Regions from separate parts of the Microbispora sp. H10885 genome, predicted to be linked through region 1. Evidence: riboswitches for the same ligand, from Rfam matches in the RefSeq annotation. Region 1 holds a riboswitch; the other holds the start of a gene.
What was found. Region 1 has a riboswitch for thiamine pyrophosphate ahead of thiO (glycine oxidase ThiO). Riboswitches for the same ligand answer to the same signal wherever they lie in the genome.
Positions count from the first base shown of each region.

Region 2: linked by a shared signal. The riboswitch ahead of HHX37_RS02135 (purine-cytosine permease family protein) and the one ahead of thiO (glycine oxidase ThiO) in region 1 are both predicted to bind thiamine pyrophosphate.

Region 1 covers NZ_JABBWY010000015.1:81,721-96,062, reverse strand. The annotation lists gene HHX37_RS32455 (NAD(P)/FAD-dependent oxidoreductase) at 1-1,038, opposite strand, end outside; TPP riboswitch at 1,210-1,321, shown strand; gene thiO (glycine oxidase ThiO) at 1,310-2,446, shown strand; gene thiS (sulfur carrier protein ThiS) at 2,443-2,643, shown strand; gene HHX37_RS32440 (thiazole synthase) at 2,640-3,428, shown strand; gene pknB (Stk1 family PASTA domain-containing Ser/Thr kinase) at 3,584-5,602, shown strand; gene HHX37_RS37355 (zinc ribbon domain-containing protein) at 5,725-5,976, opposite strand; gene HHX37_RS37350 (helix-turn-helix domain-containing protein) at 6,262-6,564, opposite strand; partial or broken gene HHX37_RS37345 (IS607 family transposase) at 6,561-6,716, opposite strand; gene alc (allantoicase) at 7,072-8,061, opposite strand; gene allB (allantoinase AllB) at 8,058-9,416, opposite strand; gene HHX37_RS32410 (glycerate kinase) at 9,466-10,626, opposite strand; gene HHX37_RS32405 (8-oxoguanine deaminase) at 10,691-12,058, opposite strand; gene HHX37_RS32400 ((2Fe-2S)-binding protein) at 12,126-12,695, opposite strand; gene HHX37_RS32395 (FAD binding domain-containing protein) at 12,692-13,588, opposite strand; gene pucL (factor-independent urate hydroxylase) at 13,592-14,342, opposite strand, start outside.
Region 2 covers NZ_JABBWY010000001.1:481,563-495,904, forward strand. The annotation lists gene HHX37_RS02100 (GOLPH3/VPS74 family protein) at 1-501, opposite strand, end outside; gene HHX37_RS02105 (TenA family protein) at 545-1,150, shown strand; gene HHX37_RS02110 (Fpg/Nei family DNA glycosylase) at 1,173-2,051, shown strand; gene HHX37_RS02115 (alpha/beta fold hydrolase) at 2,101-2,934, opposite strand; gene HHX37_RS02120 (rhodanese-like domain-containing protein) at 3,079-3,402, shown strand; gene HHX37_RS02125 (hypothetical protein) at 5,697-5,885, opposite strand; gene HHX37_RS02130 (DUF6461 domain-containing protein) at 6,086-6,703, opposite strand; TPP riboswitch at 7,414-7,524, shown strand; gene HHX37_RS02135 (purine-cytosine permease family protein) at 7,515-8,852, shown strand; gene HHX37_RS02140 (methylated-DNA--[protein]-cysteine S-methyltransferase) at 8,898-9,461, opposite strand; gene HHX37_RS02145 (ATP-binding protein) at 9,762-10,214, shown strand; gene HHX37_RS02150 (GNAT family N-acetyltransferase) at 10,223-10,720, opposite strand; gene HHX37_RS02155 (YidC/Oxa1 family membrane protein insertase) at 10,775-11,437, opposite strand; gene HHX37_RS02160 (DUF6412 domain-containing protein) at 11,497-11,790, opposite strand; gene HHX37_RS02165 (hypothetical protein) at 11,792-11,959, opposite strand; gene HHX37_RS02170 (response regulator transcription factor) at 12,208-12,909, shown strand; gene HHX37_RS02175 (sensor histidine kinase) at 12,906-14,027, shown strand; gene HHX37_RS02180 (hypothetical protein) at 14,157-14,315, opposite strand.

The sequences.
Region 1 (14,342 bases):
CTCGGGGGTCAGCCAGCACACCGCCCACTTCCCGTCCGCGCGCGGGTCGCCGCGCAGCAGCACCCGGTCGTCCGCGGTCGGGTGGCCGGCGAACTGCAGCATGTGGTCGAACTGCTCCGACCAGAAGTACGGCACCGGGTCGTAGACCGCCTCCTCGCCCAGCAGCGTGGCGGCGGCCGTGTCGGGGGCCTGGAGCGCGGTGTCCCAGTGCTCGACCCGCAGCCGCGTGCCGAACCTGCGCGACCACCAGTTGGCGCAGTCGCCCACCGCGACCACGTTCGGCAGCGACGTGCGCAGGTGCTCGTCGACGACCACGCCGTCGTCGAGCCGTACGGCCGAGCCCTTGAGCCATTCGACAGAGGGACGCACCCCGACGCCGGTGACCACGACGTCGGCGGGCACCCGCGCGCCGGACATGAGCGTGAGCCCGTCGGCGTCCACCGTGCCGACCATCGCGCCGAGGCGCAGCTCGACGCCGGCCCGGGCGTACCAGCCGATCGTGTGGCAGCCGACCGCGGGGCCGACCGCGGCGGCGAGCGGGCTCTCCCCCGCCTCCACCACCGTCACCGCGCACCCCGCCCTGGCCGCCGCGGTCGCGACCTCGGCGCCGATCCAGCCGGCGCCGATGACGGCCACGCGGGCGCCGGGCACCAGCAGCTCGCGCAGCGCGAGCGCGTCGTCGATCGTGCGCAGCACGTGCTGGTGGCCCTCTCCCCGCAGCCGGATCGGGGCCGCGCCGGTGGCGATGACCAGGCCGTCGTACTCCAGCTCGCCCTCGGTCGTCTCCAGCACGCCGTTCCGCAGGCCCTTGGCGGCCGTGCCGAGGCACAGCCGCACGTCCATGGCGTCGAGGTCGGAGTCGACCACGGTGGAGTCGGCGTCGCCGAGCAGCACCGCCTTCGACAGCGGCGGGCGGTCATAGGGGCGATGGTGTTCCTCGCCGATGAGCGTGATGCGCCCGGTGAACCCCCGGGACCTCAGCGCCTCGATGCTTCGCACGCCGGCCAGGCCGGCACCCACCACCACGACGTGATCCACGCCTTGACCATAGATTGTCAACGGGGGGACTGGCCAACCGGCTCCCCATAACGAGTTGGGCAAGGAGCGCGCACATCTCCGGCAGCCCCGGTTGTGAGCCACGTCACGCCCGCCCGGGCGAGCGCCGAACCGGGCGATCCGCCGGTATCGGCCACGTACTACGCTGTTGGGCGTAAGACGCGCGGGAGCCCGGCGGACCGGGCTGAGAGGAGAGCGTACGGCTCTCGACCGCCCACCACCTGATCCGGGTAATGCCGGCGAAGGGAGCGCGGTGTCCTCCACACGGCCCTCCGGAATCGAGCCCGGCCACGACGTCGTGATCGTGGGAGGCGGCGTGGCGGGCCTCGCCGCCGCCTGGCGCACGGCACGGCGCGGACTGTCGGTGGCCGTGGTGGACCCCGCGCCGGGAGGCGGCGCCACCCACGCCGCCGCCGGGATGCTCGCGCCGGTCAGCGAGGTGACCTACACGGAGGAGCCGCTGCTGCGGCTCGGGCTGGCGTCGCTGGCCGCCTGGCCGGCGTTCCGGGCGGAGCTGGAGGACGAGTCCGGCGCCGAGCTCGACTACCGCACCGAGGGCACGCTGGAGGTCGCCCGCGGCGCGGACGACATGGCCTTCCTCGACGACCTCGCGGCCTTCGAGCGCACGCTCGGCCTGCGGGTCGAACGCCTGACCGGGCGCGAGTGCCGTTCCTTCGAGCCGATGCTGTCCCCCTCGGTGCGCGGCGGGCTGCTGGCCCGCGACGACGCCTGGGTCAACCCCCGCAGGGTCGTGCGCGCGCTGCTGACCGCGTTCGAGAAGGCGGGCGGCACGCTGGTGGCCGAGCGCGCCGCCGGGATCGTCCTTCCCGGCCGGGGCTCCCCGTCGGTGCGGCTGGAGTCCGGCGGGACCGTCCCGGCCGGCCGGGTCGTGGTGGCCGCCGGCTCGTGGTCGGCCTCCCTGCTCCCCGGCCTGCCCGTACGGCCGGTCAAGGGGCAGATCCTCCGGCTCCGGGGCCCCAAGGGGTTCCTCACCCGGTGCGTACGGGGGCTGGTGCACGGTTCTCCCGCCTACCTCGTCCCCCGGGGCGACGGAGAGATCACTTTGGGCGCCACCTCCGAGGAGCTGGGATACGACGCGCGGGTCACCGCCGGCGGGGTGTACGAGCTGCTGCGCGACGCCCGCGAACTGGTGCCCGGCCTCACCGAGCTCGAACTGGCCGAGACGGCCGTCGGGTTCCGCCCGGGGACCCCGGACAACCTTCCGCTCATCGGCCCCGCCGGCCACCCCGGCGTCCTCGCGGCGACCGGGCACGGCCGGAACGGCGTGCTGCTGGCCCCGATCACCGCCGAGGCCGTCGCCGCCCTCCTCACCGGCGGCGCGGTGCCGGAGGCCGCCCTGTCCTGCGACCCAGGGAGATTCCGCGAATGAAGGTCACGATCAACGGAGACCCGGCCGAGCTGCCGGAGGGGGCGACGGTGGGCGACGCCGTACGGATCCTCACGGCGCTCACGTCCGGCGTCGCGGTGGCGGTCAACGGCGAGGTGGTGAGCCGCAGTGCCTGGGACTCCACCCAGGTGGAGGACGGCGACGGCGTCGAGGTGCTCACCGCGGTGCAGGGAGGATGACAGGAATGACGGAACAGGACGCGTCCGGCGACGTCTTCGTGCTCGGCGGGGAGAAGTTCGCCTCGCGCCTGATCATGGGGACCGGCGGCGCGCCGTCGCTGGAGGTGCTCGACCAGGCGCTGGAGGCGTCCGGCACCGAGCTGACGACCGTCGCGATGCGCAGGCTGGACCCGGCCGCCCGCGGCTCGGTGCTCGACCTGCTGCGGGCGAGGAACATCAAGGTGCTGCCGAACACGGCCGGCTGCTTCACGGCCGGCGAGGCCGTGCTGACCGCCCGGCTGGCCCGCGAGGCGCTGGAGACGAACTGGGTCAAGCTGGAGGTCATCGCCGACGAGCGGACCCTGCTGCCCGATCCGATCGAGACCTTCGACGCGGCGGAACGGCTGGTCGCCGACGGCTTCGTCGTGCTGCCGTACATCGGCGACGACCCCGCGCTGGCACGGCGGCTGGAGGACGCCGGGTGCGCGGCGGTGATGCCGCTCGGCGCCCCGATCGGCTCGGGCCTCGGCATCCGCAACCCGCACAGCATCGAGCTGATCGCCGAGGCCGCCACGGTGCCGGTGATCCTCGACGCCGGGATCGGCACGGCCAGCGACGCGGCGCTCGCGATGGAGCTGGGCTGCGACGCCGTGCTGCTCGCCAGCGCCGTCACGCGGGCGCACCGGCCCGGCCTCATGGCCGCCGCCATGCGGCAGGCGGTCACGGCCGGACGGCTCGCCCGCCTGGCCGGGCGCATCCCCCGCCGCCGCTACGCCGAGGCGTCCTCCCCCTCTCGCCCCGCCTGACCGCACCGGCCCGGCGTCCTTCCGGTTCGGACGCCGGGTAAGGCGGGTTTTAGGATGGAGAACGGCTTTCCGGGTGGCGCGGAAAGGGCCGCGTCAGGTCTCGGTTTGGGATTCGGGAACACGCCCGGCGGCAAATCACCCGTAAACTCGGGCGGGTGGACACGACGCTAACCGATCCGCTCGTGGGGCAGCTGCTCGACGGGCGCTACCGCGTCGAGTCCCGGATCGCCCGGGGCGGCATGGCCTCCGTCTACCTGGCTCTGGACGTCCGGCTCGACCGCACGGTCGCCGTCAAGGTGATGCACCGTTCACTGGCCGAGGACCCGCAGTTCGTCCAGCGGTTCATCGGCGAGGCCAAGTCGGTGGCGAGCCTCTCGCACCCGAACATCGTGCAGGTCTTCGACCAGGGCACCGACGGGGCGAACGTCTACCTGTCGATGGAGTACGTCCCCGGCAAGACCCTGCGCGACATCCTGCAACGGCGTGGCCGCCTCCCGGCGCGCGAGGCCCTGGAGATGGTCATCCCGGTGCTCGCCGCCCTCGGCGCGGCCCACCAGGCGGGGCTGATCCACCGGGACGTCAAGCCCGAGAACGTGCTGCTCGCCGACGACGGCCGGGTGAAGGTCGTGGACTTCGGCCTGGCCCGGGCGATCGAGGCCACCAACCAGACCAAGACCGGCATGATGATCGGCACGATCGGCTACATGTCGCCGGAGCAGGTCACGACCGGCCTCGCCGACGCGCGCAGCGACGTGTACGCCGCCGGGATCATGCTGTTCGAACTGCTCACCGGGCGCCAGCCGTACGCCGGTGAGACGCCGATGTCGATCGCCTACCGGCACGTGCACGAGACCGTGCCCGCGCCGTCCTCGGTCGTGCCCGGCATCCCGCCGCAGATCGACGCGCTCGTCACCGCGGCCACCGACAAGGACCCCGCCCGGCGCCCGGCCGACGCGACCGCCATGCTGGTCGCCGCGGTCGAGATCCACCGCACGCTGCCGAAGACCGGGCACACCGGTGGGCACGCCCGCCCCGGCGTCGCGGGCGACTCCGCGACGGGCTCTGTGACGGGCTCTGTGACGGGCGCGCACAGCATGGCCGGCACGGGGGCGCACCGCGCGCCCGCCGCCCCGGTCGGCGCGACCCCCGCGTCCGGCACGGCCGGGCACGCGCAGCTCGGCCAGACGATGATCCAGCCGCGCACGGACCTGCTGACCGGCCCCATGACCGGCCCGCCGGAGGCGGGAGGGCGCCGCGGCACCCGCAGGGCCAGACCGGTCTGGTTCCTCTCCGCGCTGGCCCTCGTCATGCTCGCGGGCGTCGCCTTCACGGGCTGGTGGTTCTCCGAGGGGCGCTACACGAAGGTGCCCGATCTGGTGAACAAGCCCCTCACGGTCGCGCGGCAGGAGGCGCAGAACCACGGTTTCGAGGTCCAGGTCCTCAAGCCGGTGTTCGACGACAAGATCCCCAAGGCCGTCGTCCTGAACACCGAGCCCGGGCCGGGCGCCGAGGTGGTCAAGGGAGCGGTGCTCAAGCTGGTCCCGTCGGCCGGGCCGGAGACCATCCCGGTGCCGAAGGTCGAGGGCCTCAGCCTCGCGGACGCCCGGGCCAAGATCGCCGAGGCCGGGCTGACGCCCGGGCGGGTCAGCCGTAGCGCGAGCGAGACCGTCCCGCGCGACCAGGTCATCCGTACCAACCCGCTGGTGGGCAAGCGCGTCAGGAAGGGCGGCGCGGTCAACTTCGTGGTCAGCGCCGGGCTGCTCATGCCGGACGTCACGCAGATGATGCGCGACCAGGCGGAGAAGTTCCTGCGGGACAAGGGCTTCAACGTCCAGATCGACGAGACGGCCGACGACGCCCCGCCGGGCACCGTGATCGCGCAGGACCCCTCCGGCGGCGCGGAGGTGGTGGCCGGGGCGACCGTCCACCTGACCGTGTCACGCGGCCCGGACCAGGGCTTCCACTGGCCGTGGGAGACCGACCCCTCGCAGGCCGCACCCGACTTCGTGAACGTGCCCGACGTGCGCTTCAAGGCGGTGCGGGACGCGGTGTCCGAGCTGAAGGCGGCCGGGTTCAAGGTCAGGGTCCGCGAACTCGTCGGCACCCAGCGCGTCGTCGGCGAGAACCCCCTCGGCCAGCAACCCCAGGGCAGCACCATCACGATCTGGCACTGACCGTTCGGAGAATCTCAGTGATTCTCGTTCCTGATTCGTCGGCATCCGCCAGGCCGGAGCCTGGTCTTACGTCGCCTCCACAGGCGTTTTGCGTCTCCGGGGAACTGCCCGGCGACGTGTACCTACGCGGCTTGCTGCTCGCGGTCCATCGCCTCGAGCAGGTTCCGGGCGGCGTTGACGTCCCGGTCGTGCTCGAGACCGCAGCCGCATACCCATGTGCGGTCGGCAAGAGCCAGGCCCGTGTTGATCGCGCCGCACCCGCCGCACAGTCTCGAGGACGGGAACCAGCGATCGGCCGCCCACACACTGGAGCCGTACCATGCGGACTTGTAGGCGAGCTGGCGGAAGAACTCGCCGAACCCGAGGTCGGAGATCGCCCTGACACGCCAGCGCCTTATTCGCCTTACGCAGCTTGCGCAGGGCGTCTTTGAGCGGCTTGGGCGCGTGGATCTCGGTGACGGTGCCGTCGTCGTCCACGATCGTGGCGAACGTCTTCACCCCGACGTCGATCCCGCAGGCGGCCGCGTCGCTCGCCACCAGGCGGTGTTCATTGATGTCGGACCGGTCGATCTCGAGCTGGAAGGACACCCACCAGCGGCCGGCCGTCTCCTTCACGGTCGCGCCGATGACGCGCGCGCGGCCGTCCGCGATGCGGCCGGTCAGCCACGCCATGTCCTCGAGCGTGCGGACCTTGCCGACCCCAGGCAGTGCCACCACTCGAGCACTGACCGGGCGGGCGCGGTCGGCGTCCGCTCCAGTGCCGGGGCCGACCACGGCACCGCGGTCAGGTCCTTGTCGGCGATGCCGTAGGTCTTCTCCGCTTCCCGCTGGGCGAGCGCGGCCTTGACCCGCTCGAGGCAGAAGTTCTCGACCACCCGCGACAGCCCGGCGTGTTGTCCGAGACGTTGCCGCTGCTCGTGTGTCGGCGCGAGTTCCACGCGGTAGCCCTGGCGGTCGGTCACGCCGCGTCTCCCGCAGCTCGTAAGGCGGCGCGGGCCCTGCGGGCGGCCGAACGGCGGCCGTACAGGCGGGCGCAGAACGAGGCGAGCACCTCGGTCATGTCCCGCACGAGGTCATCGTCGCGTTCGGCGTCGTCGATGACGACGATGCTCCGGGGTCGTCCTGGTAGACCCGCACCGCCGTCACCTCACTCGCGCGCGACCTCCGCTGACCGATCAAATCGGCGACCCCGGCGGGATCGGGCACGCATCTGTACAGCGGGAGACCGTAACTCTCGAAGAGACCGTGCCCGCTCAGATGGACGTTCTGGAAGTCCAGGAAAACCGCGACACGTTCCGCCACGAGGTCGTCTCTCACATGAAAAAGCCCCGCCAGTCCCGGAGGACGGCGGGGAGTAATGGTCCCAGTGTAGCAGAACGAACCGTACTCGTTCCGCTACCCTCCGAAATCGCCTTGCCACCCTACTTCGCGCCATGCTCGGTACGCAGTGATTCCACCGGTTCAGGTGCTCAGGCGATGAGGGTGCCGGGGAGGCGGAGGCGGGCGAGGCCGCCGTCGGGGAAGATGTCGAGGCGGACGTGGGTGACGCGGCGGTCGTCGTCGAGGCGGAAGCGGTGGCGGGTGTCCGGCTGGAGCCGGGTCTTCGGCAGCAGCGGGAACCAGGCGTCGTCGTCCGGCGGGGGCGCCTGGCCGTCGTCCGGCTGGGGTGCCCGGCCGGTGTCGATGCCCGTCAGGGAGGCCCAGCCGGGGGCGTTGAACTTCAGGTTGGCGGTGTCGATCTCGGCCACGGCGATCCGGCCGGGCCCGGCCAGCGCGACGACGAGCCAGTCGTTGCCGCCGTCGCGCCGCCGGGCGGTCTCCCAGCCCTCGGCCTGGTTGCGGGCGAGGCCGGGCGCGAGGACGTTGTTCGGCGAGGAGTAGAACTCGTCGGAGCACGCCGTGACCAACCCGCCGTTCTCCAGCGCGGCGAGGTCGACGGTCAGCCCGTGCAGGAACGCGGGGTCGGGCACGACCCGGCCGTGCACCCGCAGCCGCGCGACCCCGCCGTCGGGGAAGATGTTCAGCCGGACGTGCGTGAACCGCCGGGGATCGGTGACCGCGAACTCGTGGGTCGCGTCGCCCCCGAGCGGGCTCTTCGGCACGATCTCCACCCAGCCGTCCAGCTCCTCCGGCGCCGGGTGGCCCTCGGCCGCGCACGCCTCCACCGAGGCGTACGGCGGGTAGTTGCCGCGGAACCACGCGGTGTCGACGACGACGCCCCGGACGACCCCCGGCATGCCGAGTCGGACGATCGCCCAGTCGTGGCCCGCCTCGCGCCGCCGGCGCGTCTCCCAGCCGTCGTAGACCTGGCCCTTGGCGCCGAAGGTGTGCGGCCGGAACTCGGCCGGTCCGGGCCTGATGAGGGCCTCCCGCTCGGCGAACGACTCGTCGTTGGCCGCCACGACCGACCCGCCGTACGTGCGGAGGGCGAGGTCGGGCAGGCGGGTGAAGGCGTTCACCGGGCTCCTCTGGTCAGCAGACGTCCGGCCGGGGTGGCGAGGTCGGCGGGCCTGCCACGCAGCCAGGTGGTGCGGACGACGCCGGAGAGCCGCCGCCCGTCATAGGGCGACACGGGGTTGCGGTGGTGCAGCGCCGCCACGTCGACCGTGAACTCGGCGTCGGGGTCGAAGGCCACCAGGTCGGCGTCGTTGCCCGGCCTGATCGCCCCCTTGTACGGCAGGCCCGCGAGGCGGGCGGGGCCCTCGGCCATCCAGCGGACGACGTCGGTCAGGCCGTACCCTCTGGCGCGGGCGGCGGTCCACACGGCGGGCAGGCCGACCTGGAGCGAGGAGATCCCGCCCCAGGCCTTGGCGAAGTCGGGCACCTTGAGGTCGGGCGTCGACGGGGAGTGGTCGGAGACGATCCCCATGAGCACCCCCTCGGCGAGGGCCTCCCACAACGCGTCGCGGTTGGCCGCCTCCCGGATCGGCGGGCAGCACTTGTACGCCGGGCCGGTGACCTGCTCGGCCGTCAGGGTCAGGTAGTGCGGGCAGGTCTCGGCGCTGACGCGCACCCCGGCCGCCCGCGCCTCGCGCAGCGGCCGGAGGCAGGCGGCGGCCGACACGTGCACGATGTGCGCCCTGGCGCCCGTCTCGGCGGCCAGCGCGATCACCCGCTCCACCGCCCGCCGCTCGGCCTCCTGCGGGCGCGACCTGAGGAAGTCGTCGTACGCCGGGCCGCCCGGCTCGGACAGCAGCGCCGGGTCCTCGGCGTGCGCGATCAGCAGGCCGCCGAAGCCCGCCACCTCCGCGAGCGCGGCCCGCAGCCCGTCGTGGTCGAGCTCGGGGAACTCCTCGACCCCGGACGGGGACAGGAAGCACTTGACGCCCATGACGCCGGCCTCGTGCAGGGGGCGCAGGTCGGGGAGGTTCCCCGGGACCGCGCCGCCCCAGAAACCGACGTCCACGTGGCACCGCCCCTCGGCGGCCTTCCGCTTGACCTCCAGCGAGGCGACGTCCAGGGTCGGCGGCAGCGAGTTCAGCGGCATGTCCACGATGGTGGTGACTCCGCCGGCCGCCGCCGCCGCGGTGGCGGTCGCGAAGCCCTCCCAGTGGGTGCGGCCGGGCTCGTTGACGTGCACGTGGGAGTCGACCAGCCCGGGCAGCAGCGGCAGGTCGCCGAGGTCGACCAGCTCGGCGGCGCCGGGCGGGTCGTCGTAGGGGCTCAGGGCCTCGATCAGGCCCCCGCGCACGGCGACGGCGAGTGCCCGCTCCCCCTCCGGGGTCACGACCCGCCGCGACCGCACCACCAGGTCGCACTGCCGGCCGCCGGGTGAGGCTTCCTCTTCCCCCGAGTGATCGTGCAAAGAACTCACCGCTCCTCTCGCGATCCCGGCGCCTCCCGTCGTGGTCCCGCGCCGGTGCCTACCGCCTGGTGAGGTGCTCGGCCGCGATCCGCCGGGCCAGCCGTTCGAGCAGCGGCCCGGCCTCGGCCACGCACCTGCCCACGTCGGGCTCGATGTCGGTCAGCGCGTACGCCGCCTCGATTCCCGCCTTCTTCAGTTCGTCGTCGCCCACCGCCCGGCGGCCGCAGACGGCCACGACCGGCACGCCGTGGCCGGCCGCCGCCGCGGCGACGCCCACGGGCGCCTTGCCGCGCAGGGTCTGCTCGTCGATCGCGCCCTCACCCGTGATCACCAGCCGGGCGCCCGCCATGTGCCGGTCGAAGTCCACCAGGTCGAGCAGGTAGCCGATGCCCGGCCGGATCTCGGCGCCGAGGAAGACCAGCGCGCCGAAGCCCACCCCGCCGGCCGCGCCCGCCCCCTCCCGCCCGGCCACACCCATCGCGCGCACGACGCCGTCGTGCTCGGCGGCGCCGGCCAGGCCGTGGGTGTGCGCGGCGACGGCCGCCAGCCGGGCCAGCCCGGCCTCCAGCACGGCGACGTCGCCGGGGCTCGCGCCCTTCTGCGGGCCGTACACCGCGGCCGCGCCGTACGGGCCGAGCAGCGGGTTGTCCACGTCGCTCGCGACCACGACCTCGAACCCGCGCAGCCGATCGGAGGCGTCGATCGCGTGCAGGTCGCGCAGCGCCGCCCCGCCCGGCGGGAGCTCGTTCCCCCCGGCGTCGAGCAGCCGTACGCCGAGGGCCTGGGCCATGCCCGCGCCACCGTCGGTGCAGGCGCTGCCGCCGAGCCCGAGCACGACCCGGGCCGCACCGTGCCGTACGGCGTGGGCGATCAGCTCACCGGTGCCGCGGCTGGTGGCGGTGAGGGGCGCGGTGACGCCTCGCGGGAGCCGTCGCAGGCCGGAGGCCTCGGCCAGCTCGATCACCGCGACCCGGCCGCCCGGCTCGTCCCGCACGGCGTAGGCCGCCTGGACCGGCGTGCCGTCCGGCCCGGTCACCTCCGTCTCGACCCGGGTGAACCCGCTCGCCACGACCGCGTCGACCGTGCCGTCCCCTCCGTCGGCGACCGGCAGCGACACGACGGGGACGCCGCCCAGCCCGGCGGCCACGTGCGCGGCCACCTCCGGTGCGGTGAGCGACCCCCGGAACTTGTCCGGCGCGATGACGACGTGCCCTGTCATGCCGTGTGCCCCGTAGCCGTGTGCCCTGTCATGCCTGGCCTTCCGATAGTCCGTCTGGAACTTCTCAGACATGATCCCCGGTGCGCAAGCGGCGGTGCGCGTCGGCCCCCGCGCGCGCGGCGGCCTCGCCCGGCACCGTGCGCAGCTCGCCGCCGTCCACCACGGTCCGGCCGCCGACCAGCAGCCGGGCGAGCGGCGGCGTGGCGCCGTAGGCGAACGCGACGACGGGGTCGTCGATCGCGGCGTGGAAGCCGCCGAGCCGCCACAGCGCGACGTCGGCGAGCTTGCCGGGCTCCAGCGAGCCGATCTCGGCCTCCCGGCCGAGGCAGCGGGCGCCGCCCAGGGTGGCGGTCTCCAGGGCCTGGCGGGCGGTGAGCGCGCGCGGGCCGTACCTCGCCCGCTGCATGAGCATGGCCATGCGGATCTCCCCGGCCAGCGGGGTCATCTCGCTGGAGGCGGCGCCGTCCACGCCGAGCCCGACCGGGGCGCCCGCCGCGAGCAGGTCGCTGATCCGGGCGATGCCGGCGCCGAGACGGCCGTTGGAGGAGGGGCAGTGGGCGACCCCGGTGCCGGTCTCGGCGAAGCGCCGCACGTCCTTGTCGGTGAGGTGCACGCAGTGGGCCAGCCACACGTCGGGGCCGAGCCAGCCGAGCCGGTCGAGGTATTCGACGGGAAGCACGCCGAACTGCTCCACACAGTGCTCGTCCTCGTCCGCCGTCTCCGCGCCGTGGGTGTGCAGCCGTACGCCGAGGGAGCGGGCGAGCTCCGCCGAGCGGGTCATGAGCTCGCCGCTGACCGAGAACGGCGAGCAGGGGGCGACGGCGACGCGCAGCATCGACCCGAAGGACGGATCATGATATTTCCGGACCGCTTCCTCGGTCGCCCCGAGGATCTCGTCGATGTCCTCCACGACCTCGTCCGGCGGCAGCCCGCCATGCGAGGTCCCCCGGTCCATGGATCCCCGGCAGGGATGGAACCGCAGCCCGACCGCGCGGGCGGCCTCGATCTCCGCCTCGAACAGGTCGCCCCGGCCCTTGGGGAAGATGTAGTGATGGTCGGTCGAGGTCGTGCAGCCCGACAGGGCGAGCCAGGCCAGCCCGGCCGTCGCGGCGCCCGACACGACCTCGGCGTCCATCCGCGCCCACAGCCGGTAGCTCGCGACCAGCCATTCGAACAGGGTGCCGTCGGGCGTCACGCCCTGGGCCGCCCACTGGTAGAGGTGATGGTGGGTGTTGACCAGGCCGGGAGTGACCAGGCAGCCGGAGCCGTCGACGCGCTCGGCCTCCCCCGGCGCGTACGGCGCGGGTCCCGGGCCGACCGCGGTGATCCGATCGCCCTCGATCACGAGGTGGCCGGAGGGGATCTCCTCCGCCGTGACGGGCACGATGTAGGCGTTCTCGATGACCACTCGCCGTGGTGCGAGATCACGCAATGAAGACTCCCTGGTCGGGCGGGACGGAGGCGGGTGGCGGCCGGGCCGCGTGCGGCCGGCGCCGCGCTCACGGCGGTGGCCGGAGGCGGGCGGCGGCGAGCCGGACCGCGTCGAGGATCTTCTCGTAACCGGTGCAGCGGCACAGGTTGCCGGCCAGCGCCTCCCGGATGTCGGCGTCCGCCGGCACGCCGTCCGCCTCGGCCAGCAGCGCGTGCGCCTGGACGACGAGGCCGGGCGTGCAGAAGCCGCACTGCACCGCCCCGGCGTCGAGGAACGCCCGCTGGACCTCGTGCAGCCCCTCCCCGGAGTCATCGGCGGTCCGGGAGACACCGGACGCACCGGCTGGGGCCGGGCCGTCGCCGTACGCGGATCCGGCGCCGGACGACGGGGCGCCGCCGTGGGACAGTCCCTCGACCGTGACGACCTCGCGGCCCTCCGCCTGGCCGGCGGCGACCAGGCACGCGCAGACCGGCGTGCCGTCGAGATAGACCGTGCAGGAGCCGCACTCCCCCTGTTCACAGGCGTTCTTGGCGCCCGGCAGGCCGAGCCGCTCACGCAGGACGTAGAGCAGGCTCTCGCCCTCCCACACGTCGTCGGCCGCGGTCGCGCGGCCGTTCACGGTGAGGTTCACCCTCATGCGCTCCCCCTGTCGCCGTCCGCCCCGGAATCGGCCCCCGAATCGGCCCTGAAGTCGGCCCAGGCCCAGCCGAGCGCGCGGCGGGCCAGCACGGCCAGCGCGTGCGTGCGGTAGGCGGCGCGTCCGCGTACGTCGTCGATCGGGGCGGCGGCGCCGGCGACGAGCTCCCCGAAGCGGCGGGCCACCTCGGGATCGAGCGGCGAGCGCCCCTGCCAGTCGAGCCGCGCGGCCGCGAACTCCTCGGCGGCGACGGCCCGGCGGGGCGTCGGGGCGGCCGAGCCGACGCCGGTCCCCACCCGCCGCTCCGCCGCGTGCAGGGCGATCGAGAACGAGCACACCGCGATCACCATGGCGTTCCTGGTGCCGATCTTGGAAAAGTACTGCGGCCCGCGCGCCACCGGGACGCGTACGGCGCGGATCAGTTCGTCGGGCGCCAGCGCGTTGCGCTTGACCCCGGTGTAGAACTCCCCGATCGGGATCAGCCGGGCGCCGCGCACCGACTCGGCCTCCACGACCGCGCCGCAGGCCAGCAGCGGCGGGTGGCTGTCGCCCGCGGGCGAGGCCGCGCCGAGGTTGCCCGCGACCGTGCCCCGGTTGCGGATCTGCGGCGACCCGACCGTGCGGGACGCCTGGGCCAGGCCGGGCAGGCGCGTCCCCAGTTCCCCGATCAGCCGCGCGTAGGTCACCCCGGCGCCGAGGCGGATGACGTCCCCCTCCCGCGACCACTCCCGCAGTCCGGGGATCGGGGTGAGGTCGAGCAGGGCGGCGGGGCGGCCCTTGTCGAGGTTGATCTCCACCATGACGTCGGTGCCGCCCTGGATCGGGGTGGCCTCGGGCCGTCCGGCCTTCAGGTCCAGGGCCTCGGCCCAGGTGCGCGGGCGCAGGAAGTCCATCGGCTACTCCCAGGCCGGGCCGGCGTCGGGCGCGTCCTCGCGCAGCACGGTCCCCTCGATCAGCCCGTACGGCCGGTCGGCGGCGAAGAAGACCTCCCCGTCGTTGGGCAGCCCGAAGGGCGCGAGGTCGACCAGGAAGTGGTGCCTGTTCGGCAGCGACAGCCGCACCTCGCAGATCCCCGGGCACTCGGCCAGCACGCGCGTGCCCATGGCGTACAACGTCTGCTGCAGCGACAGGCTGTAGGTGTCGGCGAAGGCCGTGAGCAGGGCCGCCCGGGCCTTCTCGTAGGACTTGTCCCAGTCCGGCGAGACGTCCGGGGAGCCGTCCCGCGAGACGTCCGCGTGCCGCCACGACACGTCGACGGCGGTGGCCAGGACACGGTCGCCGGTCTCCGGCAGCGTCGTGTACTCGTCCTTCGCGAACCCCCGGAACTCGGAGTCGGTCGTGTTGAGCACGACGAGGTCGCGCAGCCCGGAGACCACCCACGACCCGGTCCCGTCGTGATGCGCCACGCAGGTGCGCACCTCCCGCCCGGAGCGGACGAAGGAGTGCCCGAACGCGCCGTTGCGCTCCCAGACGTGCTCCTCGACCGCGACCCTGGCGTGGTGGATCGCGGGCTGGGAGTCCACGAAGTGACGCGCCAGCAGCAGCGCGAAGTCCTCGATCGCCCCGACGCCGTGCCTCTTGGCGAACGCGAAGACGGTGTTCTTCTGCGAGTCGGTGGGCAGGACGGCGGAGTTGTCCCCGCTCAGG
Region 2 (14,342 bases), on a different contig from region 1:
CTCGCGGTCGAGCTTCGCCGCGTGGACGACCGCGATCAGCGCCGCGGTCCGCTCGTCGGGCCGGGCCCCGGCCAGCACGTTCCGGACGCGGTCCCGCACCGCCTGCTCATGGCTCGGATCGAGCTCCGGATAACGGGTGGTGGGGAAGATCCCGAGGATCTTGCCTTTCTGCTCGCTCAGCACGCCGCGTACGGCGAGCCGGGTCAGCAGCCGCTTGCGCAGCCCGCCCATGCGGAGCTTGCCCACCCACCAGTCCGCCTTGTGCCGCCGGGACTCACCGGAGATCCGGGCCAGCGCCTGGTCCAGCTCCTCGTCCCCCAGCGACGCGTTGTCCGTGACCACCAGCTTCTTGTCGTCGAAATCGACGCGCCCGGTCACGGCGAGTTCGGCGACCACGGCTCCCGCCAGGGCGGCGTCGAGCTCCACGGACCCGATGACCGGCTTCCCGGTGTCCTCCCGGTAAGCCAGCAGCAGCACTTCCTCGGCGATCGTCAGAGTCACGGCATCGAGCCTAACTCTTCCCTTACCGCGAAAATGAGTACTTATGGGGATATCAGCGGACCTGCACGCCATCGGACGGCCGATGCTCGACGCCCAGCTCGCCCACCCGACCGTACGCGGCATCGCGGCGGGAGACCTGCCCGAGCCGGTCTTCCGGTCGTGGCTGGAACAGGACTACCTGTTCCTGCTCGACTACGTCAGGGTGTTCTCCCGGCTGGCCTGGCAGGCGCCGGACGGCCACCTCGGCGACCTGGTCGACCTGGCCCACGCGACCTGGCACGAGGAACTCGACCTGCACCGGTCGCTGGCCGCGGGCTTCGGCGCCGACCTGGACGGCGCGGTGAAGGGCCCGGCCTGCGCGGCATACACGTCGTTCCTGCTGGAGGCGGCGGCCGGCTACGGCGAGGGGCTGGCGGCGCTCTACCCCTGCATGTGGGGCTACTCGACGCTCGGGCGGCTCCTCGCCGAGGACCCGCCCGCCGAGCCGCGTTACCGGGCGTGGGTGGACACCTACGCCGACCCCGGCTTCGCCGCGCTCGCCGCCCGGATCGGCGAGATGATCGACGAGGCGGCCCCGGACCCGGCGCGCGCCCGGGAACTGTTCGTACGCGGCATGGAGCACGAGCTCGCGTTCTGGGACGTGCCCTGACGGCTGCGATTAGTGTGGGGACATGCCGGAGCTGCCCGAGGTCGAGGCGCTCGCCGGGTTCCTCCGCGAGCACGCCGTCGGCCACGCGATCATCGGGGTCGACGTGACCGCCTTCCAGGCGCTCAAGACCGTCGACCCGCCCGTCACCTCGCTCGGCGGACTGCCGATCACCGCCGTGGCCAGGCACGGCAAGTTCCTGGACCTCGACTGCGACGGCCTGCACCTCGTCACCCACCTCGCCCGCGGCGGCTGGCTGCGCTGGCGCGACGACCTCACGGGCGCGAGACCGGTGCGGCCGGGGAAGGGCCCGCTCGCGGTCCGGGTACGGCTGTCGCCCGGCGAGGACGGCCGCGCCCCCGGGTTCGAGCTGACCGAGGCGGGCACGCAGAAGCGCCTCGCCGTCTACGTGGTGCGGGACCCCCGCGACGTCCCCGGGGTGGCCGGGCTCGGGCCCGACCCGCTCGCCGAGGAGTTCACGCCCGACCTGCTCAAGACGATCGTCGGCGGGAGCCGGGCCCAGATCAAGGGGTTGCTGCGCGACCAGAAGGTGATCGCGGGCATCGGCAACGCGTACTCCGACGAGGTGCTGCACGTCGCGCGGATGTCCCCGTTCAAGGTCGCCGGGACGCTGACCGACGGCCAGATCGCCGACCTGCACGACGCGATCGTGAGCACGCTGCGGGACGCGGTCGAGCGGGCCCGCGGCCTGGCGGCCAAGGACCTCAAGTCGGAGAAGAAGTCGGGCCTGCGCGTGCACGGCCGCACCGGCGAGCCCTGCGAGGTGTGCGGCGACACGATCAGGGAGGTGGCGTTCGCCGACTCGTCGCTGCAGTACTGCCCGACCTGCCAGACGGGCGGCAAGCCGCTGGCCGACCGGCGGCTGTCGCGCCTGCTGAAGTAGGCCCGCGAGGAGGGCCGGCCCCGGTGGAGCCGCTCCACCAGGGCCGGTGTCAGGCCCGGAGGAACTCGGCGATCGGCTCGGCCTGGCCGAAGACGGCGTGACCGACCTGGGGGAGCAGGCGGACGGTCGCGTGCGGGACCGACTTACGGACCCGTCGCGCGGTCTGGCGGGAGTCGATCATCGCGTCGCGGTCTCCCGCGATGACGAGGACCGGCATGGCGAGGCCGCGCAACGCGTCGTCGGAGAACACCGGAAGCCTCTCCCTGCGCGGGTTGAAGTGCGTGAACGTCAGGACGACGGCGTCGAGCGCCTGCCGGTCCCGCTCCCCGTCCAGGCCCGCGACGGCCATCGCCGACTCACGCACCCCGCCACCCCCGAACGGGCGGGTCAGCAGGGCCTTGAGGATCCAGCCGACCTTCTGCCGTCCCACGCCGCCGGGGCAGATCAGGGCCAGGCGGGTCACCCGTTCCGGGCGGCGGACGGCGTAGTCCAGGGCCATCCAGCCGCCGAGGGAGGTGGCGACGAACGCGGCGCCGGCGATCCCGAGCCCGTCCAGCACGTCGTCGAGCCAGAGCGCCACGGCGTCGGAGTCCAGGGCGGGGCGCGAGGGCGCGCTCAGGCCCGGTTCGCCGACGAGGTCCACGGCGTACGTGCGGAAGTGGCGGGACCAGGTGGAGACGTCGCCCCGCCACATGGACGCGTTGGCGCCCGAGCCGTGCAGCAGCACGAGAGGCGGCGCGTCGCGGGGGCCGGAGACGAGGACGAACGTCTCGCCCTCGCGAGTCGGCACCCGCACGTGCTCGGCCGGAACCGGCCAGGCGTCCAGCACCCGCCGGTAGTGGTCGAGGATCTCCAGTCGACCGGCTTCGGATTTGTAGACCATCACTCCTCAAACATACGTCATAAAGGGATGTATAGGGAAGTTTGGGGAGTCTGGTGGTCCTCGTGTGGGCGGTGCGTGGACCACCGTGGGTCACAGCTCCCGGCGCGGGCCCGGGCATGCGTGGTGTGCCGCCAGAATGGGCGCATGACATTGCCGGAAATCGCCCCCGACGCCCTGCCCGAGGGCGCGTACCTGCTGGACGTCCGCGAGGACGAGGAGTGGCGGGCGGGACACGCCCCGGAGGCCGTGCACATCCCGCTCGGCGAGTTGCAGGCGCGGGTGGACGAGGTGCCGCTGGACCGGCCGGTGTACGTCGTCTGCCGGGTCGGCGGGCGGTCGGCGCACGCCGCCATGTGGCTCAACCACATCGGCCGCGAGGCCGTCAACGTGGACGGCGGGATGATGTCCTGGGCCGCCGCCGGACGTCCGATGGTGAGCGAAACCGGAGGGAACCCCTACGTCGCGTAGGAAAACGGGGATGTAGACCCCGCGTAATCAACATGCTGGTCGGCGACACCTAGCGGATCACCGAGTACGCCAAGAAGGGCTTCGCCGTCGAGCAGCCGTACCCGGATGGCGTCGATGGGGCCTTCCAACGGCTAGTAGCTGCCGGCTTCGTAAGTCGCTTGGTTGGACGTTTAACGAGCGAGTGTTGGCCGGCAGCCTCATCGCTCGGTTCGCCATGTCGATCTGCGTAGTCAGCCTATAGGTCGGGTTCAGAATTCACACGCTCCCGACCTGCGGTGAATCGCCCCGCACCACATACGACCTGCGAGAACACTTCCGTTCGTTGCCATTGCCTGCCAACGCTTTTCCCCAAAGCTCCCCGGCCCGCTAGAGACAATCGGCGGGTGGCTCAAGCCTCAGATGGCGGCCCCAAATCCGGGCTTTGCGATAAGGCCCACACCTATCGCTGTCTTTCTGAGCCTCATCGAACGTAACCCAGTACTCCAGTTCTTCGGGGTGTGCATGCGGATGCTGAACCGGCTCGGGCGCGCCCATGTCGTCGATCGTTCCCAGGAACTCCTCCTGCCATGGCCAGCCCCTGGCGGGGTCGCCTAGGACCGTGACCCGGCTTCCAGGCGGCAACGCGCCGGCAGGCCATGTCTGACTCAGAGGGCGACCAAGGATACGCTCGACAGCTTCTCGGTCTCGCGTCTTTGCCGAAGCAGAGCTGGAGCCGGAGGGCACAGGCTCATCCTCTCGCACACCACGGGATCACACGTCGTAGATCTGATCCGTCCTGGCGGCCGACCTGCGGCGACTTCCCACCTCACGCGCTGAGCTGGGCTGTAGGCGTTCATCGCTTCTCATCGTTCCGCGCTGGTTTTCGGGTGCATGTGCCCTGGCTGTGCCCTGGAGTCTTCCGAGACCTGCCCTGCTTACGGGCCGCTACGGGCGCTCGTCGCCTACTGGCGCAGCGCCCCTGACCGTCAGCCGTGCAATGCTGCTCCTGTGGACCGGAGTGCTCTTGCCGATCTGCTGAGTGATGCTGGGGAAGCTGGCGCCGCATGTCGTCGCGCACTGGTCTCCGGAGGAGATTATGAGGTCTGGCCAACACCCGTCTCCACCCGTGACCTCGTCGGTATCTACCGGCGTCGCGAACGCCTGAGTCGTCGGCGTGGCGTCTCGTCTATCGGCTTTGCCGATGCTGTCGTTCGCCTCGATGCCTGCGGTCTTGAAGTTGTTCTGGTCGGCTACGTCAAGAGCGTGACCCCCGCATACCACTTCCAGATCTTCCTATCTGCTGACACTCTGCGCGTGGTCGCATGTCTGGGCATCAGTCAGGAACATAAGGCGCGGTCTGCCGGCCCCGGCTCCTAACCTGTCGTCAGTTGAAGCAGTCGGTCTGTAGGCCAGGTTCTAATTTGGCGTGGCCCCTACCTGCACGGAATCGCCCTACCCTGCGGCTGGCCTGCAATTAAGCTTCCGTTCGTTGTCATTGCTTGCCAGTGATTTCCAGCACCGTGTGCCCCCAAAGTGCCCCCGCCCATGGCAAAGCCCACCGGCTGGTGGGAAGATGCCTGACATGACGATCAGCAGAAAGGTCGATGCCGCGTAGACGGCCTGGCCGCGTCCGCGCGGGGCTTCCGCGCCAGCCCCGGATGCAGGACGACGCCACGATTATCCCTGGCCTGTCCTCGGCAGCCCTCGCCGAAGTGCGGCGTATCGAGCGCCGGAAGACGCACCCATGGCCGGGCTCGGTCGGGGCTGCCTTTACGCGTTGGCGGATCTTCGTCCACGAACCGAATCGACGCCTCTGGAACTACGAGAGCGGCGGTTGCACCGAATGGGCCTGCTGCGGAGACCCGTGGCAGGCCCGTGAGTACCTGGAAGCGGTAATGTTGGCGATGTCCTGCCGGCGGGCGCGCGAGCTCCGCAGCTTGGTCGAACCCCTGGATCGACGCTACTAATTCCATGGGCGGGCTCGACCTCGGACGGCTACCTTAGATCATCGAGATCTGATCCGTCCTGCCGACTGACCTGCGACGGCTGCTCCACGCGCGTCGAGCTGCCCTTTCAGCGCTCGCCGGTTCCCATCGTTTCGCATTGCTTTTCGCGTTCATGCGCCCTGACTGTGCCCTGAAGCCTCCCGGTACCTGCCCGCGCTGCTGGCGCATCGGCATGACCGCCTGCTTGCAAACGGGAGCCAGCCACGAGGTAGAGGGCTTCCCGCCCTGCTCGCTAGGTGGTTGCGGCCCGGCCGTGGGTGCCTGTGTGAGGTGGTGTTGCTGTACTTCGCTGCTGCACACAGCAGTTCGCTACCGCTTCTGGATCCGGTACTGCTGCAGCAGCGCGGTGATCTTCTCGCTGTTCTTCTCGCCGTTCAACTCGTTCAGAAGGTCGTCGGGGCATAGCTCGTAGAGGTCACCCCACCAGCGACGGGCCTTGTTGTCCCAGATCCGGTAGCCGCCGGGCACGCCTCTGGCGACGTATCGCCTCCTGCTCACGCGCAGAGAGTAGGCCCTATAGGAGGACGGCACACGCCTGAACGTAGGGTCGCTTCGTTATCAGGCAACAGCGACAGTCGTTAGAACTGGCCTCTTTGGCTCTCCACCTGTGAGGAGAGTCCATCGTCGTCCGCTAGCGTCCGCTGGTGTCCGTGGGCGTTGCCACGCAGTTGGACACGCAGGGCGGATCGGCGGGGAGCTTACTGCGGGTCATCGGGTACGGGAGCGGTGATAATCCCGCCGAGCAGAGCGTCACTCTCGACCATGTCCCGGTGGAACAGGACCCCGGAGAGGCGGCTGGCCAGCGCGAGCGCGAGCGCCACGATCTCGTGCCGGTACCGGGACTTCTCCTGCGGTCCTGAAGGCGTGAGTCCGAGCTCGCGCATTTCTGCGTTCAGGGCGTCGGGCTGGGCTCCCCAGCGTTCCTGGGGCGACTCCAGCCGGAAGGCTGTGCGCAGTTCACCGTCGACCGCATGCGCGAAGTGGTGGGATGCGGCGTAGTCATGCCGCATGACAGAAACCGCCTCGCCTCCCCGGGACAGCTCACGCAACGTCTCCGGCCGGTTGCCTTCCCAACCGCAAGCCTCAAAGGCGATCGTCCACCCGTTCAGGTGGGTCACGACGACCAGGTCGGATTCTCCGTCGGTCTCCTCGACACGCTCCCAGATGTCCTCCCAGTTGTACGGCCGCATGTCCGCCTGGGCGACCCCGAACCTGCGCAGCGTCTCCCGCTCATCGTGGCCGCAGACGAACGTGACCGTGTATATCTCCTCCCAATCGCTCTGCCAGGCGTAATCGTCAGAGGTAGCGGGTGGCATAAGCTTCATACCTTTGGCTCTTCCCTGACCTCTCGATCAGGCTTCCCGAGCAACGAGTGGTAGTCATATCCGAGCTCGTCAAGACGGGTGCGGACCCATTGAGTATGTGCGTCGTCTGCTCCCTGCAGAAGGAGTCTCAGGCTCTCACCAGCCCTTCGCTCCCGTTGCCGCTTGCTGCGCGAGCGAAGACTTCCGGGCAAGTTGTGGCATATATCCGCGATTACTCGTATCTGCTCGTGGTAATCCTCCGGGCCGTCAATCCACCCCAGGAGCGTCGGATCGCGACGGTAACTCATGGTGCGGATCTCTATGAATGCCAAGCTCATCAGACCTATGACGGCCTCCTGCGCGGACATTCGCATTCGAACCACCGGGTTCTCCCACGTTCGTGCGGACCCGCACATTATCCGCTGGCCTGATCTCTCGTCTGCCGTCGACCCATCGCGAAGCGACAGCGGGCCGGGGACGGAGGGTCAAGCCCTGCCTCGCGTGTACCTGCTCCCGGTGAGCTTCCTCGCCCGCTGGTTGTCCCGGCCGCACGGCTGGGCTTGACCTGGAGGAGCCGGGCTTTGCCTCGACTGCCGACGGGGCTGGCGCACGGTCCCCTCGCACAAAGCAGTACGACGACGGACGGTAGTAGTGAGACGGACGTGATGTGTCTCACTGTGGTCAGAGTGCCTCTGATGAGGCAGGATGAGGGCGCCAACTGCATAGGAAGTCGCGGGAGCTCGGGGCACCGGGCTGAGAGGGCAGCTAAGCCGCTGCCGACCGCCTGAACCTGTCCGGATAATGCCGGCGTAGGGAGCGTGTGATGACCGCCGTCGTCGACGACGCGCATGCGGAGGTTCCGCTCACCCTGGACGAGGAGGTCCCGAAGACCCTCGGCCTGCTCGACCAGGGGGCGTTCTGGGCCAACCTCGGCGTCAGCCTCCTCGGCTTCTCGGGGGCGCTGTTCCTGCTCGATCCCCTGGGCGGCAAGCCCCTGACGTTCACCGCCGCGGTGCTGGCCGCCGTGGTCGGCAGCCTCGTGGGCACCGCGATGGTCGGCCTCGCGGCGATCCCCGGCGCCCGGACCGGCCGGCCCGCCATGGTGCTGCTGCGCGGCCTGTTCGGGGCCCGCCTGTCGTACGTCCCGACCGTGCTGAACATCGTGCAGATGCTCGGCTGGGGCGCGTTCGAGCTGTGGGTCATCGCGCAGGGCGCGCAGGCGCTGTCGGGGACGGCGGTGCCGTACGCGGTGTGGGCGGTCGCGGCGGGCGCGCTGACGATCGCGCTGACGATCCGGCCGCTCGGCGCGCTGCGCCTGCTGCGCCGCTACGTCACCGCGGGCGTCGTGGTCGCGATGATCTGGCTGTCGGTCGCCCTCTTCACCCGCGGACCCTCCGTGGGCGGCGGCTCCTGGGACGCCTTCGCCCCGGCCGTCGACTACGTGATCGCGCTGTCGGTGTCGTGGGTGCCGATGGCCGCCGACTACGCGCGGCACTCGCGGTCGAGCGGCGCGGCGTTCACCGGGGTGGTGGCCGGTTACACGATCGCGCAGGTCGCCTGCCTGGCCCTCGGCATCGCCGCGCTGGCGCTGGTGGGCAACGACCCCGACAAGGTGTGGGACCCGTTCGTGGCCGCCCCGCTCGGGCTCCTGTTCTTCGGCGTCCTGGTGCTGCGCGAGGCCGACCAGTCGTTCGCGAACGTCTACTCGACGACCGTGTCGATCCAGAACCTCGCGCCGCGCTGGGACCGCCGGGTGATCTCGGTCGTGATCGGCGTGCTCACCACGCTGATCGCGCTGATCGCCGACGTGAACTCCTACGGCGCGTTCCTCACCGTCATCGGGGCGGTCTTCGTGCCGATGTTCGCGGTCCTCGTGGTCGACTACTTCCTGCTCGGCGGGGCCGCCCGGTGGAACACGGCCGAGGACGCCCCCTCGCGCTGGCCGATGGTCGTGCCGTGGGTCCTCGGGTTCGCGGCGTACTGGATCGTGACGATCACCCCGACCGTGGCCTGGTGGGATGGTCTCTGGGCCGACGTCCGCGACGCGGTGGGGTTCGTCCACCAGCCGTGGATGAACGCGGCGCTCGCCGCGTTCCTGGTCGCCGCGCTGGCGACGGCGGCGCTGTCCGTGCCCGGCCGGCTCGCCCGGCGTCGGGCCTGATCGCACGGGGTCTGATCGCACGGGCGCCTGAGCCCGTACGGCTGATCAGGGCAGCGCGCCCTCCAGGCGGAGCAGGTGCTCCTTGGCCGCCTTGCCGCCCGCGTACCCGCCGAGCGAGCCCGGGCCCTCCACCGCGCGATGGCAGGGCATGAGCAGGCAGAGCGGGTTGCCGGACAGGGCGCCGGCCACCGCGCGCGGCGCCTGGGGCCGCCCGATCCGCTCGGCCATCTCCTGGTAGGTGGTCACGCTCCCGTACGGCACGCCCTGCATCAGCTGGATCACGGTGCGGGAGAAGCCGGTGACCAGGCGCGGGTCCACGGAGAGCGAGAAGGTGCGCAGCCTGCCGGTGAAGTACGCGTCGAGCTCACGGCGCAGGGGATCGAGGCGGCGCGGGTCGGGCCCGATGAACGAGCCGACGGCGCGGGTCACCCGGGCGAAGACCGCGTGCTCGTCCTCGTAGGTGCAGGCGAGCACGCCGCGCGCGGTCACCGCGAGGACCAGGCGGCCGACCGGCGTGTCCGTGGTGCCGAACGCCACCTCGGGCGGGGCCAGGCCGACGTAGCCCGGCGTGGTCACGCGGAGCAGGGCTTCGAGGTCCTCGGTGGACATGGGCGCCCAACTTTCTGTTCATCGCGTGGAGGCAGCGTATCGGAGCGTTCGTGAGGCGCTGGAGAACGCCGCCGGGCCGGCCGGGTTCACCGGGCTGACCAGGGCGGGCGATGCGGAGGATCTTCACTCCGGCGGGACGGTCCGGAGCGTGGCGTCGCGATTTGGCGACTGATCTATTGTCCAATGTGCACAAGCTGTGATCCGGGGCACGGTTTCCCGGCTGATACGACGGGGCATTTCGGTCGTACTGGGCTGTGCAAGGGGAAACGTTGTGCAAGGGGAGTCGGGGGAATCGGGGAGGTGAGTGCGTCGAGCGTCGTGATGCTGCCGTACGCACCGTCGAGCGTCGCCGTCGCACGCCAGCGCCTCAGCGCCGAACTACAGGGGGCGGGGCTGCTCGCGACCGCCGTCGACGACGTGGTGCTCATCTTGAGTGAACTGCTCAGCAACGCCCTGCGGCACGCCCACCCTCTCCCGTCCGGACAGCTCAGGGTGGCCTGGTACTGCTCGGACGCCCAGGTCGAGGTGGCCGTGAGCGACGGCGGCGCCTACACCGAGCCGCGGGCGGGCCGTCCGACGCTGTCGTCACTGGGCGGACGGGGGCTGGGCATCGTGGAGTATCTCGCCGAGCGCTGGGGGGTCCGGCACGAGGCGGAGATCACCACCGTGTGGGCCGTCGTCCTGGTCGCGACCCCGGACCGTAACGGACATCAGGGTCCGTCCGAAACCAGGATTCTGCGCGAGGTCGGCTGAGCGCCCGGTCACGGTCGGCCGAGAGGGTGCTCCAGGCAGAGCAGGTCCTCGCGCGCGTCCCACGACGGGACGACCGCGAAGCCGAGCCGCTCGTAGAGCGCGATCGCCGTCGCCCGCCACCTCCAGACCGACAGCCGTACGGAGCGCAGGCCGGCCTCCCGCGCCCGGGTCAGCGTGGCCCGGACGAGCGCCCCGGCCACGCCCCTGCCGCGTTCGTCAGGGTCCACCCAGAGCCGCTTGATCTCCGCTCGCCCGCCGACCGGCTCCGTCAGCACCACGCAGCCGATCGCGGTCCCGGCGCGGCGCGCGACCAGCACGACGTCCCGCGCGAAGGCCGCTCCGGGGTCCTCGACCTCCGCCCGGTATCGCTCGGGCAGCTCGGCCACGCCGGGCACCGGGACGCCCTTCTCCTCCTCGGTGCGCAGGTGATAGGCCGCGAGGAGCGCGCGCAGCCCCTCCCGGCCGTCTCCGCCCGCCCACGTGCTGATCGAGTACGCATCGGTCACAGGGAGCAGGATTCCATCTCACCCCTGATCGCCCGGGCGCCGGCCCCGGCGGGCCTAGGCGGCCCGGGGGTAGAGCACCGCGCGCTCGGCGGTCGCCCAGGCGGTGCTCACGAGCAGGTAGACGCCCGCCGCGAGGGGCAGGAAGGCCGCCGCGAGCACGGTCCAGAACGGGAGCAGGACCTGCAGGCGCCGCATCGGAGCCGCGGGCTCCACCCGGCGGGCGGCGAGCACGGCCACGACGGTGAGCAGCGCCAGCAGCACGGCGAAGACCACCACGGGCGGGCTGAACAGGCCAGCGCCGGCGACCGCCGCCCCCAGGTGCTCCCCCAGCGGCACTCCCAGCACGCCCTGCGCGAGCAGCAGGTTCGGATGCCCCGCGATCGTCACGGTGGTGAACAGCCGGTAGGTGACCATGAAGAACGGCATCTGCGCGAAGCCCGGGAGGAATCCGGCGAACGGGCTGGTGCCCTCCGCCGCGTACAGCGCGTTCACCTCCCGCATGAGCCGCTCCGGGTCCTTCTGCCACCGCTTGCGGAGCTTCTCCACCTGGGGAGCGAGCCGGACCCGGACGCGCTGAGCACGGGCGACGCGGATGCTCAGCGGCAGGAGCGCCAGCCGTACGGCGAGGGTGACGAGGACGATCGCGAGCCCGGCGCCGGTGGCGTGGCTGAGCGCGTCGATGAGCCGGTAGGCGGGGTCGAGCACGAAGTCGAACATGGGGAAGCCTTTCGTCTGAATTCAGGGCATGACGAAGGCGCTCGCGACCGGATCGGTGGTCAGGCGAGCGCGAGGCTTCCTGATGGTGCGCGGGGACGGGGGCGGCCGGGCGCGCCGGGATCGCGCAGCCTCACCATCGCCGTCTCACCGTCGTACGAACGTCTGCCCGGGCCCCGCACGACGGCGGGGACCCCGGTCAGCCGGGAGAGCATCCAGGCGAACACCAGCACGGCCACCCCGGCCACGCCGGCGAAGGCCACCACGGAGGGCACGGCGGAGCCGCCGGCCAATCCGGTGACCAGTTCGGCGAGCAGCCGGACGAGTGACGTGACGGCGGCCTGGAGAGCGTTCACGTCAGCGGGACATCTTCCCCACGACGGTGACCGCGAGCACGGCGACGGCGGCGACGATCCCGATGATCAGCAGGAACTTCAGCGTCGCGAACAGTGCGGGGATGACGAATGCGAACACCAGCCACAGGGCCAGCAGGATCCCCAGAATGGTCAGTACGGTACGGGCCATAGGCACACGCTACGCGGTAGGTCCGACAAGCGCGAGCTTGATCCAAACGAGTCCTCCTACCCGCTGCCGCCGAGGTTTCACGTGAATCATCGTGATCGGCGCCGTTTTCCACCGACTCGCGTGCGCTGGAAGATCCCGGGCCCCGCGGTGGCGCTGGTCCCGCGGGTTGTTCTTACGGGGCGGTGACGGGGCTCGGCGCGGTCGTCCCGCGGCTTTACCGTTGAGGCGTGCCCTCCCCGAGGAGTCCGATGTCCGCGAACCCCGCCGCCCGTGTCCTGGTGGTCGACGACGACCCGACCGTCGCCGAGGTGGTCGCCCGCTACCTGGAGCGGGACGGTCACGAGGTCGAGTGCGTGGGCGACGGCGCCGAGGCGTTGCGGCGGGCCCTGGCCGACCCGCCCGACCTGCTCGTGCTCGACCTCATGCTGCCCAAGCTCGACGGTCTTCAGGTCTGCCGGAAGCTGCGGGAGCGCTGGCCGGTTCCCGTGATCATGCTGACCGCCCTGGGCGAGGAGATGGACCGGGTGGTCGGCCTGGAGACCGGCGCGGACGACTACGTGACCAAGCCGTTCAGCCCACGCGAACTCGCCCTGCGCGTCCAGTCCGTGCTGCGGCGGGCCCGGGGCGCCCTGGTGCCGACGGGAACCGGCGTCCTGCGGGACGGCGACCTGGTGGTGGACGTCGGCGCCCACGAGGTGCGCCTCGGCGGGCAGGAGATCACCCTGACCGCCCGCGAGTTCGACCTGCTCGTCTACCTGCTGCGCAACCCGCGTCAGGCGTTCAGCCGCGCGGCGCTGCTCGACCAGGTGTGGGGCTGGTCCTTCGGCGACTCCTCGACCGTGACGGTCCACGTGCGCAGGCTCCGGGAGAAGATCGAGCCGGACCCGACCGACCCGCGGCGGATCGTCACCGTCTGGGGTGTCGGCTACCGCTACGAGCCGCTGTCGTGATCGTCCAGATCGTCGCGGTCGCCGCCGGGCTCGGCCTCGTCATCGCGGCCCTGGGCCTGGCGCTGCTGCGGGTGCTGCGCCGGCGGTCGATCGGCGTGATGCTCGCGGTGGTGGCGGCCGTCACGGTCTCCGCGACGCTCGCCGGGGTGGTCGCCATCACGCTCGCCATGATCATCGAAGGGCGGCCGAAGAACATCGTGCTCACCGTCGTCGCCATCGGCGGCCTCGTCGGACTCGGTGTGGCGCTGGTGAACGCGCGTACGGTGGTGCGCGCCAGCAGGAGCCTGGTGACCGCGGTGGAGAACGTGCCGCCTTCGGGCCGTTTCACCCCGCCGCCCACCCCGCTTCCGGCCGAGCTGCGGACCATCGGCGCCGCCCTGGAGCAGGCGTACGAGCGGCTCCGGCTGGGCCGCGAGCGGGAGCGGGCGCTGGAGAGCGCGCGGCGCGAACTCGTCGCCTGGGTCAGCCACGACCTGCGTACGCCCCTCGCCGGGATGCGGGCGATGGTCGAGGCGCTGGAGGACGGGGTGGCCGACGACCCCGAGACGGTCAAGCGCTACCACGTCCAGATCAGGGTGGAGGTCGACCGGCTCGCCGGGATGGTGGAGGACCTGTTCGAGCTGTCGCGGATCCACGCGGGTTCGCTGCGGCTGTCGCTCGCCCGCACCGGGCTCGGCGACCTCGTGGCCGACACGCTGGCCGCCGTCGAGCCGCTGGCCCGCGCCGAACGGGTACGCCTGTCCGGTGAGGCCGACCCGCACGTCCCCGTCTACGCCGACGCCGGGCATCTCGGCCGGGCCGTACGCAACCTGGTCGTGAACGCGATCCGGCACACGCCCGCCGGAGGGACGGTCCTCGTGCGCGCGGCGGCGGACGGAACGGCCGCCCGGCTGTCGGTGCTCGACGGCTGCGGCGGCATCCCGGAGGAGGATCTCCCCCGGGTCTTCGACGTCGCGTTCCGCGGCGAGGCGGCACGCACGCCCGGCCCCGACGGCGGCGCCGGGCTCGGCCTCGCGATCGCCCGCGGCATCGTCGAGGCCCACGACGGGGAGATCGGCGTGGTCAACGAGGGCCCCGGCTGCCGTTTCACGATCACGCTGCCGCTGGGTCGTGCCTGACGGATCAGGCCCGGCTTCGCGTGACCCGGGCGGTGCTCGCGACGGGCGATCCAGGCCGGCCGCTCCCGGCCGCCGGAGGAGCGGCGCCGCGTGCGGGTGTCGTCCGCACGCGGCCCGCCACGGCGGGTCTCAGCAGGTCCCGACCTCGCCGCAGTAGTAGCCGTAGTTCCCGCCGTAGCAGCACCACCGCTGCTGCATGCACCAGCACGGCACGGTGGCCGACGCCTCGACCCGCGGTACCAGGCGGGCGAGCAGGCGGTCGCCCAGGGACTGGATCGTGTGGAACATCGGGCTCCTTCCCTCGGTTGATTGCGC